Linked DNA regions of Luteitalea sp. TBR-22. The protein of the gene in region 2 interacts with the protein of the main gene of each other region in a pairwise test. Links are inferred from orthologs where the notes say so. Each region holds a gene or a part of one and is shown on either strand. Other genes may lie near its edges.

Region 1 (6,870 bases), 840 kb from region 2 along the record:
AGGTCGGGCGTACTCATGCGGCCGGCGGCGTTGATGCGCGGCGCGATCACGAACGACACGTTGAAGCCGTCGATGGCCTTGTTCTGCAGGCCGGCCGACTCCAGCAGCGTCCGCAGGCCGACGGTGTGCGGGCCCTGCGAGAGCCGCTCGAGACCGAGCTTGGCGATGATGCGGTTCTCGCCGACCAGCGGCACCACGTCGGCGACCGTGCCGATCGCGGCCAGCTTCAGGAACGCCGGCAGCCACTTCTCGCGCCCGAAGCGCTGGCAGAGCGCCTGCACCACCTTGAACGCCACACCGACGCCGGCCAGGTGCTTGTCCGGATACGTGCAGTCGGGCCGCTTGGGATTGATCACGGCCAGCGCCGCCGGGATCTCGGCCTCGGGCTCGTGATGGTCGGTGATGATCAGGTCGACACCGAGCTCCCGGGCGCGGCGGGCCGCCTCGGCGCTGCGGATGCCGCAGTCCACCGACACGATGACGCGCACCCCCTCGGCGTGCAGGCGCTCCACCGCGGGCACCTGCAGCCCGTAGCCGTCGCGCAGCCGCTCGGGAATGAAGTGCGTGACGTCGCCGCCGAGCAGTTCGAGGGCCCGGCGCAGGATCACGGTGGAGGTGACGCCGTCCACGTCGTAGTCGCCGTGGATGGCGATGCGTTCGCGCCGCTCGAGCGCCGCGCAGAGGCGCTCGACCGCCGGCCGCATGTCGGCGAGCCGGTACGGATCGAAGAGCTGCGACAGTTCCGGGTGGAGGAACCGGTGCGCTGCCTCGGGGTCGCCGTGGCCGCGATGGCACAACAGGCGGGCGACGACCGGAGACACGTCGAGGGCCGCGGCCAGCGACTGCGCGGCCGTCTCGTCACACACGACGGGGTCCCAGATCAACGTGCGCATGGACAGGGGGTCCCGAGCGGGGACCCGATCAGGAAGCCGACCCGGCGATCTCGGCGCCGACGCGGCCGATGCGGCGGAACTTCTCGTAGCGGCGGTCGAGCCGCTCGGCCGACGACCACCCCATCGCCTGCTGCAGGGCGGGCCAGAGGGCTTCGTCGAGCCGGCGTGCCGATTCGTCGTAGTCCTGGTGGGCGCCGCCGAGCGGCTCGGGGATGATGCCGTCGCAGATGCCACGCCCGACCAGGTCCGGGGCGGTCATCTTCAGCGCGTCGGCAGCCTCGACCTTCTTGGCCGCGTCGCGCCACAGGATCGCCGCGCAGCCCTCGGGCGGAATCACGCTGTAGACCGCGTACTCCTGCATCAGCACGGTGTCGCCGACCGCGATGCCGAGCGCGCCGCCGCTGCCGCCCTCGCCGGTGACCACGACGACGATCGCCGTGTCGAGCACGGCCATCTCGCGCAGGTTCAGGGCGATCGCCTCGGCGATGCCCCGCTCTTCGGACTCCATGCCGGGGTAGGCGGCCGGGGTGTCCACCAGGCAGATGATCGGTCGCTTGAACTTGGCGGCCATCTGCATCGCCCGGAGGGCCTTGCGATAGCCCTCGGGGCGCGCGTAGCCGAAGTTGCGGGCGATCTTCTGCTTCGTGTCGCGGCCCTTCTGGTGGCCGACGATCAGCACCGGCTGGTCGTGGTACTGCGCAAAGCCGGCGACGATGGCCTGGTCGTCACCGAAGCGGCGGTCGCCGTGGATCTCGGTGAACCCGGGCCAGAGCCGGGCTGCGTAGTCGAGCAGGTAGGGGCGCTGCGGGTGGCGCGCCACCAGCACTCGCTGCCACGGCGTCAGCCGCGCGAAGATGTCCTGGCGCACCTGCCGGGCTCGCGCCTGCAGGCGGGCGATCTCGCCCGCGCGCTCCGGCGTCGAGGGCTGGCCGGTGAGGTGATCGATCTCCTTCAGGAGGGCGGCGACGGGCTCCTCGAACTCGAGGCTGTCCACGGGCATGACGAGTCAGGTTACCGCAATTTGACGGCCCCGACGCCGCACACGCGTTCGAGGTCGGCCACCAGTTGCTCGGAGGCGCGCACCTGCACGGCCAGCAGGTCCAGCCGGACGCGCATCGGCCGCGGCAGGTCGCGCACCTCGAGATCGAGGCGCACGCGCTTGTCGCCGCGGTGGCGCATCAGGATGTCGGCCACGTCCTCGATGGTCCGGCGTGAGGGGGTGCGCAGGGCGATGGCGACCTCGCGCGAGAGCGTCTCGTTCAGCGACGAAAGCGGCTTGATCTCGCTGGCCAGGATCTTCGCGCTGTCGTCGCCGGCCTCCAGCTTGCCCCGCACCAGGACCATGCGGTCGTTCTCGATCAGGGGGGCGTGGTGGCGGAACGTCTCGGGGAAGGCCACCACCTCGAGCGCACCGTCGAGGTCTTCGAGCATGAAGGCCGCCATGCGGTCGCCCTTCTTGGTCTTCACCTGCCGGACGCCACTGATGATGCCGCCCACCAGCACGTCGGCCATCGCCTCGGTGCACTGGCCGATCGGCCGGGCGCCGGCCTTGGCCAGGTCGTCCTGGTGCGCCGCCAGCGGGTGCCCCGAGAGGTACAGGCCGAGGGCCTCCTTCTCGAAGGCGAGCACCTGGGCCGAGGGCCAGGGCTCCGCATCGGGCAGGGCGAGGTCGGCCGCCGGCGTCTCGTCGCCGTCGTCGCCCCCGAGCAGGGCGGCGAACAACTGCGTCTGGCCCCGGTCGCGGTCCTTCTGCAGCCGGTTGCCCTGCTCCAGGGCCCTGTCGATCGCGGCGCAGAGGCGGGCCCGGCGTGAGGCGATCGGCTCGTGGGGCGGGGCGAGCGAGTCGAGCGCCCCGGCCTTGGCCAGGCTCTCGAGCACGCGCTTGTTCACCAGACGCAGGTCGGCGTGCTCGCACAGGGCGGCGAGCGACTCGATGCGTCCCCCCTGCTCCTGCCGGACCCTGAGGATGGACAGGATCGCCCCCTCGCCGACGTTCTTGACGGCCGTCAACCCGAAGCGGACGCCCTCAGGCTCGACCGTGAAGGGCAACTGGCTGAGGTTGACGTCGGGCGGCAGGACCGGCACGCCCAGGTCGCGGCACTCGCCGAGGTACTGCGACAGCTTGTCGGTGTTCTGCGCCTCGATGGTCAGCAACGCCGCCATGAAGTAGCGCGGGTAGTTGGCCTTCAGGTAGCCGGTCTGGTACGCGAGCAGCGCGTAGGTGGTCGAGTGCGACTTGTTGAAGCCGTAGCCGGCGAAGTACGCCAGCAGGTCGAAGATCTCGCCGGCCTTCTTCTCCGACAGGCCGTTGGCGGTGGCGCCCGCCACGAACCGGTCGCGCTGCGCCGCCATGACCTTGGGGTCCTTCTTCCCCATGGCCTTGCGGAGCAGGTCGGCCTCGCCCATCGTGAAGCCGCCGACGTCGCGCGCCACGCGCATGACCTGTTCCTGGTACGCGATGACCCCGTACGTGTCGCGCAGGATGGGCTCCATCTGCGGGACCATGTACGTGATCTCCTCGCGCCCGTGGCGACGGTTGACGAAGCTGTCGACCACGCCGGCGCCGAGCGGGCCGGGCCGGTACAGGGCATTGAGGGCGATGAGGTCGTCGAAGCGCGACGGCTTGGCCTTGCGCAGCACCTCGCGCATGCCCGAGGACTCGAACTGGAACACGCCGGCCGTCTGCCCCTCGGCAAACAGCTGGAACGTCCTGGCGTCGTCCATCGGGATCGCGTCGATGTCGAGGACCTGCCCGGTCGTGCGCGTGATCTCCTTGAGCGCGTCGTCGATCAGCGTCAGCGTGCTGAGGCCGAGGAAGTCCATCTTGAGGAGCCCCATCCTCTCGATTTCCTTCATCGCCCACTGCGTGACGATTTCGTCGCGCGCCCCCTTGTACAGCGGCGCGAAGTCGGTGATCGCCCGCGGCGCGATCACCACGCCGGCGGCGTGCACCGAGGCGTGCCGCGTCATCCCCTCGAGGCGCTGGCCGATGTCGAGCAGGTCCTTGACGCGCGGGTCGCTGTCGCGCAGCTGCTTGAGGAGCGGGTTCTCGACAAGTGCCTTCTCGAGCGTCATGTCGAGGGCCGGCGGGATCAGCTTGGCGACCTTGTCGACCTCGGCGTAGGTCATGTCCATGACGCGCCCGACGTCGCGCACCACGGCCTTGGCCTTCATCGTCCCGAACGTGATGATCTGGGCGACGTTCTCGCGCCCGTACTTGCGCGTGACGTAGTCGATCACCTCGCCGCGGCGTCGCTCGCAGAAGTCGATGTCGATGTCGGGCATCGACACGCGTTCCGGGTTCAGGAAGCGCTCGAAGATCAGGTCGAACTCGATCGGGTCGACGTCGGTGATGCGCAGGCACCAGGCGACGACGCTGCCGGCCGCCGAGCCGCGGCCCGGCCCGACGGGGATGCCCTGCTCGCGGGCGTACCGGATGAAGTCCCAGACGATGAGGAAGTACCCGGTGTACCCCATCTTCTTGATCATCGCGATCTCGTAGTCGAGTCGCGTCTCGTACTCCTCGAGCGTGTGGCGCAGCGCGCCGCGCGACATCAGCTCGCGCAGGCGCGGCAGGCGCGCGGCGAAGCCCTCGCGCGTCATGCGCTCGAAGTGATCGTCGAGGGTCTCCCCTTCCGGGACGTCGAAGTTCGGGAGGTGGTAGACCTTCGAGTCGAGGTCGACGTGGCAGCGCTCGGCGATGCGCGCGGTGTTGGTCAGCGCGTCCGGATACTCACCGAACCGCTCCCACATCTGCTCGGGGGTCTTCAGGTAGAACTCGTCGGAGCCGTACTTGAGGCGGTGTGCGTCGTTGACGGACTTCCCGGTGCCGATGCACAGCAGGATGTCGTGCGGCTTGTGGTCGCCGTGCCGCAGGTAGTGCACGTCGTTGGTGACGACCATCGGCAGGTCGAGCTCACGGGCCAGCGACGGCAGACTGTCGTTGACGATCTTCTGCTCGCGCAGCCCCTGGTACTGCATCTCGAGGAAGAAGTTGCCCTTGCCGAGGATCTCGGCGTACTGCCCCGCAGCGGTGCGCGCCTTGTCGATCTTGTCCTTGTAGATGCCCTCGGCGACCTCGCCCTTCAGGCAGCTGCTCAGGCCGATGAGGCCGGCGCTGTGCTGCTGGAGCAACTCCTTGTCGATGCGGGGCTTGTAGTAGAAGCCCTCGGTGTAGCCCGAGGACACCAGCTTGATGAGGTTGTGGTAGCCGACGTTGTTCTCGGCCAGCAGCACCAGATGGTTCTGGGTCTCGCCGGGCACCCCGCTCCGGTCGCGGCGGTCGCCGGGCGCGACGTAGACCTCGCAGCCGAGGATCGGCCGCACGCCGTGCTTCTTGGCGGTGTCGTAGAAGACCACCGACGAGAACATGTTGCCGTGCTCGGTCACCGCCAGCGACGGCATGCCGAGGCGCGCGGCTTCCTTCATCAGCTCGTCGACGCGGCACGCGCCGTCGAGCAACGAGTACTCCGTGTGCAGGTGGAGGTGGACGAAGTCCTTCACGCGCGCGTCACTCCCACTCGATGGTGCTCGGGGGCTTGCTGCTGACGTCGTACACGACGCGATTGATCCCGCGGACCTCGTTGATGATCCGGCTGGACACCTTCTTGAGCAAGGGGTACGGCAGCGGCGCCCAGTCGGCGGTCATGAAGTCGCTGGTCTGCACGGCCCGCAGCGCGACGACGTGCTCGTAGGTGCGCCCATCGCCCATCACCCCGACGCTGCGCACCGGCAGGAACACGGCGAAGGCCTGGCTCGTGAGGTCGTACCAGGTCCTGCCGGTGGCCTCGTCGATGGTGTGCCGCAACTCGTGGATGAAGATGTCGTCGGCGCGACGCAACAGGTCGGCGTACTCGGCCTTCACCTCGCCGAGGATCCGCACCCCGAGGCCGGGTCCCGGAAACGGGTGCCGATAGACCATCTCCGGTGGCAGGCCCAGCACCACCCCGAGCTCGCGCACCTCGTCCTTGAACAACTCGCGCAGCGGCTCCAGCAGCCGCAGGCCGAGCGTCTCGGGCAGGCCGCCGACGTTGTGGTGGCTCTTGATGGTCTTGGACTTCTTCGTCTTGGCCCCGCCCGACTCGACCACGTCGGGGTAGATCGTGCCCTGCGCCAGCCACTTGGCCTGCGTCAGCGCGGCGGCCTCCCGCTGGAACACCTCGACGAACTCGCGGCCGATGATCTTCCGCTTGGCCTCGGGGTCGGTCACGCCGGCGAGGTGCCCCAGGAACTGGGCGCGCGCGTCGACGTGCCGCACCTTCGCGTGCAACCGGCCCGCGAACATGTGCATCACCAGTTCGGCCTCGTTGAGCCGCAGCAGGCCGTGATCGACGAACACGCACGTGAGCTGATCGCCGATCGCCTTGTGGATCAGCGCCGCCGCGACGCTCGAGTCGACGCCGCCCGAGAGCCCGAGCACGACCTCGTCCTGCCCCACCTGCTCGCGGATGCGCGCCACGGCTTCACTCACGTAATCGCCCATCCGCCAGTCGCCACGCGCGCCACAGATGTCGCGCACGAACCGCGTGAGGATCGCCTGGCCCTGCAGCGTGTGGGTGACCTCGGGGTGGAACTGCACGGCGTAATACCCGCGCGCCTCGTCGGCCATGCCCGCGATCGGGCAACTCGGCGTCGAGGCCAGCAGCGAGAACCCCGGCGGCATGTCGGCCACCGAGTCCCCGTGGCTCATCCACACCTTGAGCATGGCGTGCCCGTCGGGCGTGCGGAAGTCCTCGAGATCCTCGAGCAGCCGCGTGTGCCCGTGCGGCCGCACCTCCGCGTACCCGAACTCCCGGTGATCACTCCAGGCGACCCGTCCGCCGAGCTGCGCCGCCATGGTCTGCATCCCGTAACAGATGCCGAGGACGGGCACGCCGAGGCCCCAGATCAGGTCCGGCGCGCGGAGTTGGTGATCCTCGTAGGTACTCCCGTGGCTTCCCGACAGGATGATCCCGATGGGCGCCAGGCGTCGGATGAC
Region 2 (5,603 bases):
AGGGCCGTGCCGCCGAGTACCGCGAGGCCCTCGACGCGATGGCCGCCACCCCGGCAGGTACCGCGGCCGACGCGTGGATCGAGCGCGCGCTCAGCGAGCATGCCATCGCGCTCGTGAAGGCCGACGCGGACGCCGAGGCCGCGACAATCTTCCGCCGCCTGTTCGACCGCAACCCGTCGGGCCGGTACGCCGAGCGCGCCGCCTGGAAGTACGGCTGGTGGTCCTATCGCGCCGGCCGCTACGACGAGGCCGCGCGCGTGTTCGACCTGGCGGCGGCGAGCATCCCGCGCGCCAACACCCGTCCGGCGTGGATCTACTGGTCGGGCCGGGCGCACGAGAAGCAGGGTGACACCGCGGGCGCGACCCAGCGACTGTCCCTGGCCGTCGTCGACTACCTGCACTCGTACTACGGGCGACTGGCCGCCGAGGCGCTCGGCCGGCTCGGCGCGCCGTTGCCGACGCCGGCGACCATGGCCGCCTCGAGTGGCATGGGGGTGGCGATCGACGGGGGAGAGGCCGACGCGCTGGGCGATGGCCCGGGCGACGGCGCCTCGCCCATGGTGCCCGATGCACGAATGGCGGCCGCGAGCCCGCCACCGACCGCCGACCTGATCACGTGGCTGGTCGCCGCGGGCATGTTCGACGAGGCGATCGCCGAGATCACGCACGCGCAGCGCGCCCACGGTCGCTCGCCCAAGCTCGACGCGACGCTGGCGTGGGTCTACCGTCAGCAGGGCGAGAATCGCCCCGCCATCAACACGATGCGGCAGGCGTACCCGCAGTACCTGTCGGTGCGCGGCGATGCGCTGCCGCGCGCCATCCAGGAAGTGATCTTCCCGATCGACTACGTCCCGTACATCAAGCGCTACTCGGCGCAGCACGGCCTCGACCCGTTCCTGGTCGCCGCTCTCATCGCGCAGGAGTCGTCGTACGTGGCCGACGTGCGGTCGCCGGCCAACGCCTGGGGGCTGATGCAGATCCTGCCGTCGACGGGGCGCCAACTGGCGCGCGCCGAGGGCGTGCCGCGGTTCACGACCCAGCGACTGACCGACCCGGAGACCAACGTCCGCCTGGGAACCCGCTACCTCGCCACCCTGATTCGCAACCACGACGGCGTGCCGTATGCCCTGGCCGCCTACAACGCCGGCGCGGCGCGCGTGATCCGGTGGAAGGCCGAGCGGGGCGGTCTCGAACAGGCCGAGTTCATCGACGACATCCCGTTCCCCGAGACCCAGATGTACGTCAAGAAGATCCTGGGCACGGCCGTGGACTACCGCCGCCTCTACGCCGACGTCCTCGCGGAGTAGAATCTCCGGCGTGGCCCAGACCCATTCGACCCACGCGCCGGCCTGGACGCTGCCGGCCCGGCATCCGCGCGCACTGACGATCCAGCTCGGCCTGCTGTTGGCCGCCGCCTGGGCCCTGCCCGCCGCGATCCACGCGCTGGCCCTGCCCGTGCGGCAGTTGTTGCCGATGCACTGGCCCGCGATCCTCGCCGGCCTCGTCTACGGCTGGCGCTCCGGCGCGATCATCGGCGCGGCCTCGCCCGTCCTGAGCTACCTGATGACCGGCATGCCGCGACCCGCGGTGCTGCCGTCGATGACCTTCGAACTCGCCGCCTACGGCGCCATTGCCGGCTTCATGGTGCAGGTGCTGCACCGTGGACGGTTCGAGGCCGCGCTCGCCTCGGTGATCGGCGGTCGGCTCGTGTTCCTCGCCGTGATGGTGGTGACTGGCGCGATTACGACCGCGTTCCCCGTCTACCTCCAGGCCGCGATGCTGCCGGGCCTGCCCGCGGCGATCGCGCAGGTGGTGTTGTTGCCGCTCCTCGCCAATGCCTGGGTGAAGCGGGAACGCGGCAATTCGAAATTGGACATTTGAAATTCTCGCGGGGCGCGGCTTCGCCGTCGCCCCTCGGGACGCCCCAAGCGGCCAGGCCGGGAGGCCGGCCGCCGGGCCATTTCAAATTTCAAATCTCAAATTACACGAACACCGCGAAGAGGCGTTCCTCCGCGGCGGCCAGCGTCTCCTCCTTCTTGCAGAAGCAGAAGCGCAGGCACGCGCGGCCGCCGGTTCCCGGGCGGTAGAAGCTGCTGCCCGGCACTGCCGCCACTCCCACCTCCGCCGCCAGCCACCGCGCCACGCTCACGTCATCGTCGGACTCGGGTCCGCGACCCTTCGCCCGGACGCGGGCGAGCGGCTCGCGCGTGTCGGTCATCACGTAGTACGCGCCGTCGGGCACGCGTGGCGCGAAGCCGCAGCGCTCGAGCATCGCGACGCAGCGCTGCCGTCGCATGTCGTAGTGCGCCGCGAGCGACGTGAAGTACGCGTCGGGCATGCGCAGCGCGAAAGCCGCCGCGTCCTGCAGCGGCGCCGGCGCGCCGACCGTCAGGAAGTCGTGCACCTTGCGAATCGCCCCGGCCAACGACGGCGGCGCGATGGCCCAGCCGATGCGCCAGCCGGTCACGCTGAACGACTTTGACAGGCTGCTGATGGTGACGGTCCGTTCCGCCATACCGGGCAAGGTGCAGAGCGGGACGTGCCGCGCCTCGCCGTACACGATGAACTCGTAGATCTCGTCGGTGATCGCCAGCAGGTCGTGCTCTTGACACAGGTCGGCCACCAACTGCAGTTCCTCGCGCGTGAACACCTTGCCGGTCGGGTTGTGCGGCGAGTTCAGGATGATGGCGCGTGTCCTCGGCGTGACGGCGGCGCGCAGTTCATCCGGGTCGATCGTCCAGCCGGGCTCGTGCAGGCGCACGTAGCGTGGCGTCGCGCCGGAGAGGATGGCGTCGGGCCCGTAGTTCTCGTAGTACGGCTCGAAGACGATCACCTCGTCGCCGGGATTCACCGTCGCGAGCAGCGTCGCAATCATGGCCTCGGTGGATCCGCAGCACACCGTCACCTGGCGATCCGGTTCGATGGCGACGTCGTAGTGCCGCTGCATGTGCTCGCCGATCGCGGCGCGCAGCGGCGCGGCTCCCCAGGTGACCGCGTACTGGTTGACGTCGGCCTCGACGGCACGTACAGCCGCAGCCTTGACCTCGTCGGGAGCGGGGAAGTCGGGGAATCCTTGCGAGAGGTTGACGGCGCCGTGGGCGAGCGCCACGCGGGTCATCTCGCGGATGACCGACTCGGTGAACCGGGACGCTTTCTCTGAGGGTGTCAGCATCGTAAGGTAGGGCCGGCTGTCCGAGCCGGGCCAGCAGGAATGTGAGTTCCGTGCGTTGACGTGAACGTCGACGCCCACGGAGTGCTTGATGACGCCCGCGACCCACGAGGTTCGTGGCGGTCGAACTTCAGTCCGACCGGCAAGGGGCCGTCACAGACCCGGCTGGGCACCTGCGAGTCGGTCAGCATCACCGTATCCGATAGATGCGGCGTTCGGTGTCGGACGCGAGCAGCGTCACGGCCGGCATCTTCTGCAAGGCGGCCACGGCATCGGGAGCCTGGCCGACGTGGACGACGATGTGGGTGACGCCGGCGCGGCGGAGGGCATCGATGCTGTCGGTGCCGGGGAAGCCCTGGAACGCCAGGTAGTGGTCCACGTAGCTCCTGGGCGTGTAGCCGGAGTACCCGTTGAGCAGCGGCTTCCAATGCGCCGTGGAGGCCTGCACGGCGGCCGCGTTGACGGCGACGCGCGCCGGCTCGGGGAACGGCAGTTCCGCGACGATGGCGTTCGGCTCGCGTGCGAGTGCCTGGTACATGGCGGGGATGCCGTCGAACTCGACGAACCCCATCGGCACGCGCGTGTTCTCGACGTTCACGAGCACCACTGCCGCCACGCCGAGGGCGTGCGCCGCGCGGCCCGCGCCGCGCGCCTCGAGGCGCGTGCGCAGCCATGCGAGGCCGAACGCACCGAGCACGCCGACGGCCAGCAGCGGCAGCAGCGCGAAGCGGGCGACGGCGCGGATGCCCTGCAGGATCGGCACGACGCGATACAGCACGGCATAGCCTGGCAACTCCGGTCCGAAGCTCAACGCCGCGCCCACCAGCCCGATGGCGAGCCACGTGCGGGCCCGCGGGTCACGCCAGGCGATGCCGGCGCCGACCGCGACGAGCGCGAGCAGCCATGGGGTCACGCCCGGGAAGGCTGCGGAGTTGGCCTGTCGATAGAGGCTGGCGTTCCACGTCTCGTAATGGACGCGCGCACCGGTCGCCACGAAGTTGGCCCACGCCCCGGCGTACTGGCGCACTTCGTCCACCGAGCGCGTGAGGCCCTGATCCTGCTGGACGCGGTAGTACTGGAGCAGGAACGGCGCGCAAAGAAGCGCCATCACACCGATGGCGAGCGCCAGGGACGGCAGCACGGTCCTCGCCCGGGCGCCGAGCCAGTCGCGCGGCCGCACCAGTACGCCGACGGCCAGCGACACGCCGGTCATCACCAGCAGGTAGCCCGAGCAGAGCATCTGCAGCGCGGCGTAGAGCCCGAGGCGCAGGGCGTCGCGACGCGATCCCGAGCGCAGCGTGTCGTCGAGCGCAAGCAGGGCCAGCGGCAGGAACTCGACGTGCATCGCCTGGATGTGGGCCATGCGCGTGAGCGTGTCGGTGTTGAAGGCGGCGAGGCTGCCAGCCAGCAGCGCGGCGTACCAGTCGCCCGTCCACCGGTGCACCACCAACGCCATCGTCCACCCGGTGAGCGCGAGGCCGATCCAGAGCGTGACGTTGTAGGCGAGCACCGGCCCGCCGCCTGCCCAGAAGACGGGGGCCGAGAAGAGGGCGGGCACCACGAGGTGTTCCGAGAACGCCAGCGTGCGCGGCTCGGGGAAGAAGATGTTGGCGTCGAACAGCGACAGCGGTTGCGTCGCGAGGGCGTGCGCCACCCAGCCGAGGATCCACTGGTTGAGCAGGCCGTCGGCGCTGTCGGTGCGCGAGAGCGTGGCCGGCGCGGTGACCAGCGGCCACGTGTGCGCCAGCGCGAGGAGCACGAAGAACGCTAGCGCGGCGCCCCGACGATCTCGTAGAGCCACACGTCGCCTTCGGTGAAGAGGGGCCGCACGTAGTCCCTGTACTGCTCGAGCCGCTCGCGCAGGCGCATCCGGCTGCGGCTGTCGTAGTGCCGCGTGTGGAAGATCGCGTACTTCGCCTGGTGGCGGTCGACCACGATCTGCAGCGACTCGGCGGTGGGGAAGCTGCTGATGCGCACCACCTCGTCGCGGAACCACTGCGGGATGTGGTCGCTGTAGCCGTTCACGAGCGGGTGCCAGTGGTACGTCGAGAGCAGCATGTACCGCGAGTGGCGCGGGAAGTCGGTGCGGATGTACCAGAAGGGCAGTTCGACCACCGCGCCTGGCGGCAGCGTCGCGAGGCGACGATGGGCCTCGGGAGCCGGTGCGGCATCCTCGAGGCGGATCGGCGCCGTGGCGTATTCCGCCGTGAAGAGCAGCGCGACGAGTGAGCCCGCCATCAGTTGCGTGCGGGCCGGGCGCCGTTCCGTCCACGTGCGCAGCGCGACCAGCGCGAGTACCCCGAGCGCCAGCGACACGAGGATGCCGAAGCGACCCGGCGCGCGCAGGAACGTGAAGATCGGGATGCCGTAGTAGAGCGCCGTGTAGAGGTACGCCTTGGGGCCGAAGCTGGCCCAGAACGCGATCGTGCCGACC
Region 3 (5,663 bases), 1.9 Mb from region 2 along the record:
TCCGTCAGCAGCGTGCAGAGCTGCGCCGCGGCGCGCTGCACGGCGGCGGCGGGGTTGTTCAGCTCGTGGGCGAGGCCGGCCGAGAGCTTGCCGAGCGCCATCAGCTTCTCGCGGTGTGTCTCGCTGACGGCCTGTTCCCTGATGCGGTCGGCCATCATCCACACGAGGCGCTCGCCGACCTCGGGCAGTTCCCGCAGCAGGTCGGGGAAATGGCGCTTGTGCAGCAGGGCCGCTCGGCTGCGCTGCACCGCGCGAGCCGTGGCCCGCAGCGTCACCATGCGGGAATAGGGCAGCACGCCGCTCACGTCGCCCTCGTGCACGAAGATGAAGGGCTCCCCGGTGTCGGGACGGAGCACGTGCACCTCGCCGGCGATCATCATCGCCATCCACTCGGCGGTCTCGCCAGCGACGAAGATGTCCTGCCCGGCCTCGAAGGTGCGGTCCTCGGCCCGCTCCGCCAGCCAGGCGCGCCCGGAGTCGTCAACCGACTCGAGTATCGCCACGCGGGCGAGGGCCTCGGCGAGCGGCTGCGTGAAGGGATCGGCCATCTACTTCCCCGCGAGGTACTGGTGGACGAACTGGATGGCGACGGCGCCCTCGCCGACGCTCGACGCGACGCGCTTGACCGATCCGCACCGGACGTCGCCGGCGGCGAACACGCCCGGCACACACGTCTCGAGGAGCCACGGGTCGCGGCTCCTCGGCCATCCCTCCGGCCGCGTGCTGCCGGGAGGACGCGGGAGGTCGGGCCCCGTGTAGATGTAGCCGCGCGGGTCGCGCGCCACGACGTCGCCGAGCCAGTCGGTGTCCGGCGCGGCGCCGATCATCACGTAGAGGGAGGCTGCCTCCACCGTCCGCGCGCCCTCGCCCGACGGCGAGGCGAGGGTGAGGGAACGCAGGCGGTCGTCGCCCTCGGCGCCCACCACGCAGGTGTGCGTGAGGACCTCGATGTTGTCGCGCTGCCTGATGTTCGCAATCAGGTACTCCGACATGGTGGCCGACAGGTCGGGGCCCCTTACCAGCATCACGACCTTCCGGGCGAACTCCGCGAAGTTCAGCGCCGCCTGCCCGGCAGAGTTCGCGCCGCCCACGACGTACACGGTCTCGTCGCGACACGTGCGGGCCTCGGCCATCGAGGCGCCGTAATACACCCCGGCGCCGGTGAACCGGTCGAGGCCGTCGACGCCGGTGATCTTGCGCCACTGCACGCCCATCGCGAGCACCACGGCAGAGGCCTGCACCTCGTGCCCATCGGCCAGGCGCAGCACCTTGTACTCGTGCTCCACCCGCATCGCCGTCACGGCCTGCGGGCTGACGATCTCGACGTGGAACTTGCGCGCCTGCGCCACCGCGCGCGTGGTGAGGTCGCGCCCCGACAGGCCCGCCGGGAATCCGAGGTAGTTCTCGATCCGGGCGCTCAGGCCGGCCTGCCCGCCCGGCGCATCGCGGTCGAGCAGCAGCGTCCGCAGCCCTTCCGAGGCGCCGTAGACGCTCGAGGTGAGGCCGGCGGGGCCGGCGCCGACCACCACGAGGTCGTAGCGTTCGAGCTCGGCGCGCGTCTGCAGGTGCAGGTGGGTGGCCAGCGCCTGGACGTCCGGGCGCTCGAGGCGCAGGCCCTCCTGCGTCACGAGCAGGGGTAGCGCGGGCCACTCGTCGCCCACCAACGCGGTGAGGGCCTCACGACCTTCCGGGCTCGCCGTGTCGTGGTACCGGTACGGCGCCCGGTTGCGCGCCAGGAACTCGCGCAGCTGGTAGCACTCGCGCGACCAGCGATCGCCGAAGAGGAGCGTGCGCGCATCTTCGTGGCGTGCCTCGGCGCGCCAGGCCGCGAGGAGGTCGTCGAGCGGCGAGAACAGCTCGGTCGGGTTCCACGGCTTGGTGAGGTACAGGTCCAGGCGGGCGCGATTGACGCCACGGATCGCGACGTCGGTGTCGGCATAGGCCGTCAGCAGGACGCGCTTGGTATGCGGCGAGGCGTCGCGAACCTTCGTGAGCAGGTCCACGCCGCCCATGCCCGGCATGCGCTCGTCCGACAGCACCAGCGCGATCGGCTGCCGGCGCTGGCGCAGGCGGTCGACAAGATCGAGGGCAGCGGCGCCGGAGTCGGCGGCGAGGACCTCGTATTGCCGGTCGGCCGGGGTGTCGTCCTCGTCGTAGTGCTCGCGAAGGTCGCGCACGATCGCGCCGCGGACACCGGGGTCGTCATCCACCGCGAGCAGGACTGGATTGGGCATGGCTGCTGTCGAACTGCAGTCATGGTAGCCGGTTCGGCGTACAGGGCCGACTGGACGATCGGGCGGGGGTCGCCCGGCGCCATAGACACGACGAGCCGCCTCGAGGGGCGGCTCGTGACGCACGCGCCGGCGACGCGTGCGGCGTGATGACCGGGTACGTTAGCGGCCGGCGACGCCGAGCATGTTACGGCTGAGGTAATCCGTCATCGTGTAGAAGACGAGAATGCCGAGGAACAGGAACCCGGCGGCGGCGGTCACCTGCACCAGCTTCGGGCTGTACTTCACTTCCATGAAGATCAGCACGACGAGCAACGCCTTGGTGACGGCCACCGCCATCGCCACGGGCAGGTTGAAGTAGCCGAGGTTCACGCGCGACACCAGCACGGTGACGACGGTGAGGACCATGAGCGCCGCGAAGACGGCGAAGAGCTGCGATTTCGGAGCGACGTGGGACATTCGTTGACGCCTAACGCTTAACGCTTAACGCTTGAGGACCAGTAGCCGCCGGGTGCCCAGGGCACCGAGGCACCCGTCACGCCGAAGCCCGGAAGGGGCGAAGGCGGACCGCCCGGTTCACATCAGGTACAGCAACGGGAACAGGAAGATCCAGACGATGTCGACGAAGTGCCAGTACAGGCCGAACAGCTCGATCGGCGTGTACCACTCCGGCGTGAACCTGCCCTTCATCGCCATGACGATCAGCGGCACGAGCACGAAGCCGCCGAGGATCATGTGGGTGGCGTGCAGGCCGGTCATGCCGAAGTACAGCGAGAAGTAGATCTCGGCGCCGTTCTTCAGGTTGGCGTCGTGGAAGGCGAAGTGCTTGCCCGGCACGAGGTGGTGGGTGAACTTCTCCGAGTACTCGACGACCTTGACGCCCAGGAAGATGCTCCCGAGCACCAGCGTCGCGATCAGGAAGAACACCAGCGCCGACTTCTCGCCCGTCTTGCTGGCGCGCACCGCGAGGGCCATCGTCAGCGAGCTGCCGATCAGGACGGCCGTGTTGAACAGGCCGAGCCACACGTTGAGCTCGTGGCTGGCCTCGTGGAACGAGGCGTTGTACATCCAGCGGTACAGGATGTACGCCATGAAGAAGCCGCCGAAGAACAGCACTTCGGTGACCAGGAACATCCACATCCCGAGCGTGCTGGCGTTCTGCTGCTGCTCGAGCGTGTCGAAGTGGTGCTGCAGCGCCGGGTGATGCGCGGCGTGCGCGGACGAGTGGCTCACCTCAGTGCTCCTCGGGGGCGTAGTAGTACGCGGGCTTGGTCACGATCGGCGTGACCTCGAAGTTCGCGGTCGGCGGCGGCGAAGTCGTCTCCCACTCCAGGCCGTAGGCGCCCCACGGGTTCGGTCCGGCCGGCTGGCCCTTCAGGGCCGAGTAGGTCAGGTAGAACGCCGGGAGCAGGAAGCCGATGCCGAGGATCGACGCGCCGGCCGACGACAGGATGTTGAGCACCTGCCACGACAGCTCCTCCACCGGGTAGGCGTGGTACCGGCGCGGCATGCCGAGGTAGCCGAGCACGAACTGCGGGAAGAACGTCAGGTTGAACCCGACGAACACCAGCACCGCGGCCACCTTCGCCCATCCCTCGGAGTACAGCTTGCCGGTCATCTTCGGCCACCAGAAATGCAGGCCGCCGAGGTACGCCGTGACCGTGCCGCCGACCATCACGTAGTGGAAGTGCGCCACCACGAAGTAGGTGTCGTGGACGTGGATGTCGAGGCCGATGGCGGCCAGGAACAGGCCGGTCAGGCCGCCGATGGTGAACAGCCCGATGAAGCCGAGCGCGTAGAGCATCGGCGAGGCGAGCTCCACCGAGCCGCGGTACAGCGTCGCCGTCCAGTTGAACACCTTGATGGCCGAGGGGATGGCCACCAGGAAGCTCAGGATCGAGAACACCATGGCGGCGAGCACCGACTGGCTCGTCGTGAACATGTGGTGGCCCCACACCAGGAAGCCGACCAGCGCGATGCCGAGGCTGGCGATGGCGACCATCTTGTAGCCGAACACCGGCTTGCGCGAGAACGCCGACACCAGTTCCGAGATCACGCCCATCGCCGGCAGCACCATGATGTAGACCGCCGGGTGCGAGTAGAACCAGAACAGGTGCTGGTACAGGACCGGGTCGCCGCCCAGCGCCGGGTTGAAGAAGCCGAGGCCGAGGGTGCGCTCGAGCACGACCATCAACAGCGTCACGGCGACCACCGGCGTGCCGAGGATCATGATCAGGCTGGCGGCGTAGTGCGACCAGATGAACAGCGGCAGGCGGTCCCACGTCATGCCCGGCGCGCGCATCGTGTGGATGGTGACGATGAAGTTGATGCCGGTGAAGATCGACGAGAAGCCCGCGATGAACGCCCCGAGGCCGGTCAGCACGACGTGGGTGTTCGAGGCCGCCGTCGAGTACGGCGTGTAGAACGTCCAGCCCGTGTCGACGCCGCCCGAGACGAGCGCCGCGACACCGAACAGGCCACCGGCCATGTAGACGTACCAGCTGGCGAGGTTCAGTCGGGGGAACGCCAGGTCCTTGGCGCCGATCATGATGGGCACCAGGAAGTTGCCCAGGATGGTCGGCACGACCGGGATCAGGAAGAAGAACACCATCACCACGCCGTGCGCGGTGAAGACCTTGTTGTACGTCTCGGCCGTGAGCAGGTCGCCGCGCGGCGTCGCCAGCTCGAGCCGGATGAGCATCGCGAAGATGCCGCCGACCAGGAAGAACGCCGACACGGCGTACAGGTACAGCAGCGCGATGCGCTTGTGGTCCTTGGTGAAGAACCACGACATGGCGCCGTGCGTCGCGTTGATGTAATGCACCTCGGGCGTGGTGGGCGCCTGGCTGGCAGACGGTGCGGGTTCGGTTCTGACGTCGTGCATGGCCGTGTCCTAGTGCGTGCCCGCGGCCGGGGCCGCCTCGTGGGTGCCAGCCGCCCCTGCAGGCGCGGCGCCCGGCTTCTCGAGCGACTTGATGTACGCGATGAGCGAGACGAGGGCGTCCTCGCTGATCTGGCCCTGATAGGTGGGCATGATCGGCTGGTAGTTGGGCACCATCTTCGCCTGCGGGTTGAGGATCGACTCGCGCAGGTACGCCTCGTCGACGTGCACGCTGCTGCCGTCGGCCAGCGCCTGCGACTTGCCGAAGACGCCGACCAGCGACGGCCCGCGCCCCTTGCCGTCCTCGCGGTGGCAGGTGACGCAGCCGAGCGTGGTGAACTCCTGCTCGCCGTTGGAGGTCAGCGTCCCGGCCGGCGCGCCCGCGGCGAGCCACTGCTGGTACGCGCGCGGCTCCATCGCGATGACCTTGCCGATCATCCCCGAGTGCTGCGTGCCGCAGTACTCGGCGCAGAACAGCTGGTACTCGCCCGGCTTGGTGGCCTCGAACCACATCGTCGTGGTCTTGCCGGGCACGGCGTCCATCTTCTGGC

What was found.
Region 1: the proteins of TBR22_RS09500 (region 2) and TBR22_RS13015 interact in binary tests that used the Escherichia coli proteins (3 or more experiments, as listed by UniProt). The link is inferred for Luteitalea sp. TBR-22 from one-to-one orthologs.
Region 3: the proteins of TBR22_RS09500 (region 2) and ctaD interact in binary tests that used the Escherichia coli proteins (3 or more experiments, as listed by UniProt). The link is inferred for Luteitalea sp. TBR-22 from one-to-one orthologs.

The regions. Positions count from the first base shown.
Region 1 is NZ_AP024452.1:3,154,678-3,161,547, forward strand. Bases 1,705-5,784 are described here. They hold TBR22_RS13015 (DNA polymerase III subunit alpha), read right to left. Parts: upstream 5,397-5,784; coding sequence 1,905-5,396; downstream 1,705-1,904. Other genes in these bases: TBR22_RS13010 (acetyl-CoA carboxylase carboxyltransferase subunit alpha), read right to left, coding at 1,705-1,893; guaA (glutamine-hydrolyzing GMP synthase), read right to left, coding at 5,404-5,784. In the rest of the region: single-stranded-DNA-specific exonuclease RecJ, read right to left, coding at 1-893; more of TBR22_RS13010, read right to left, coding at 922-1,704; more of guaA, read right to left, coding at 5,785-6,870. UniProt on the Escherichia coli protein: DNA polymerase III is a complex, multichain enzyme responsible for most of the replicative synthesis in bacteria. This DNA polymerase also exhibits 3' to 5' exonuclease activity. The alpha chain is the DNA polymerase catalytic subunit.
Region 2 is NZ_AP024452.1:2,316,899-2,322,501, forward strand. What follows is about bases 1,078-3,890. They hold TBR22_RS09500 (pyridoxal phosphate-dependent aminotransferase), read right to left. Parts: upstream 3,173-3,890; coding sequence 1,982-3,172; downstream 1,078-1,981. Other genes in these bases: TBR22_RS09490 (lytic transglycosylase domain-containing protein), read left to right, coding at 1,078-1,307; TBR22_RS09495 (ECF transporter S component), read left to right, coding at 1,318-1,881; TBR22_RS09505 (hypothetical protein), read right to left, coding at 3,360-3,890. Outside these bases: more of TBR22_RS09490, read left to right, coding at 1-1,077; more of TBR22_RS09505, read right to left, coding at 3,891-4,928; TBR22_RS09510 (hypothetical protein), read right to left, coding at 4,937-5,603. UniProt on the Escherichia coli protein: Shows aminotransferase activity with methionine and histidine as substrates, and to a lesser extent also with phenylalanine.
Region 3 is NZ_AP024452.1:393,690-399,352, reverse strand. Bases 2,791-5,663 are described here. They hold ctaD (cytochrome c oxidase subunit I), read right to left. Parts: upstream 5,116-5,663; coding sequence 3,466-5,115; downstream 2,791-3,465. Other genes in these bases: coxB (cytochrome c oxidase subunit II), read right to left, coding at 5,125-5,663; TBR22_RS01695 (cytochrome c oxidase subunit 3), read right to left, coding at 2,808-3,464. Also shown: TBR22_RS01710 (sensor histidine kinase), read right to left, coding at 1-548; TBR22_RS01705 (FAD-dependent oxidoreductase), read right to left, coding at 549-2,234; TBR22_RS01700 (cytochrome C oxidase subunit IV family protein), read right to left, coding at 2,394-2,690. UniProt on the Escherichia coli protein: Cytochrome bo(3) ubiquinol oxidase is the terminal enzyme in the aerobic respiratory chain of E.coli that predominates when cells are grown at high aeration.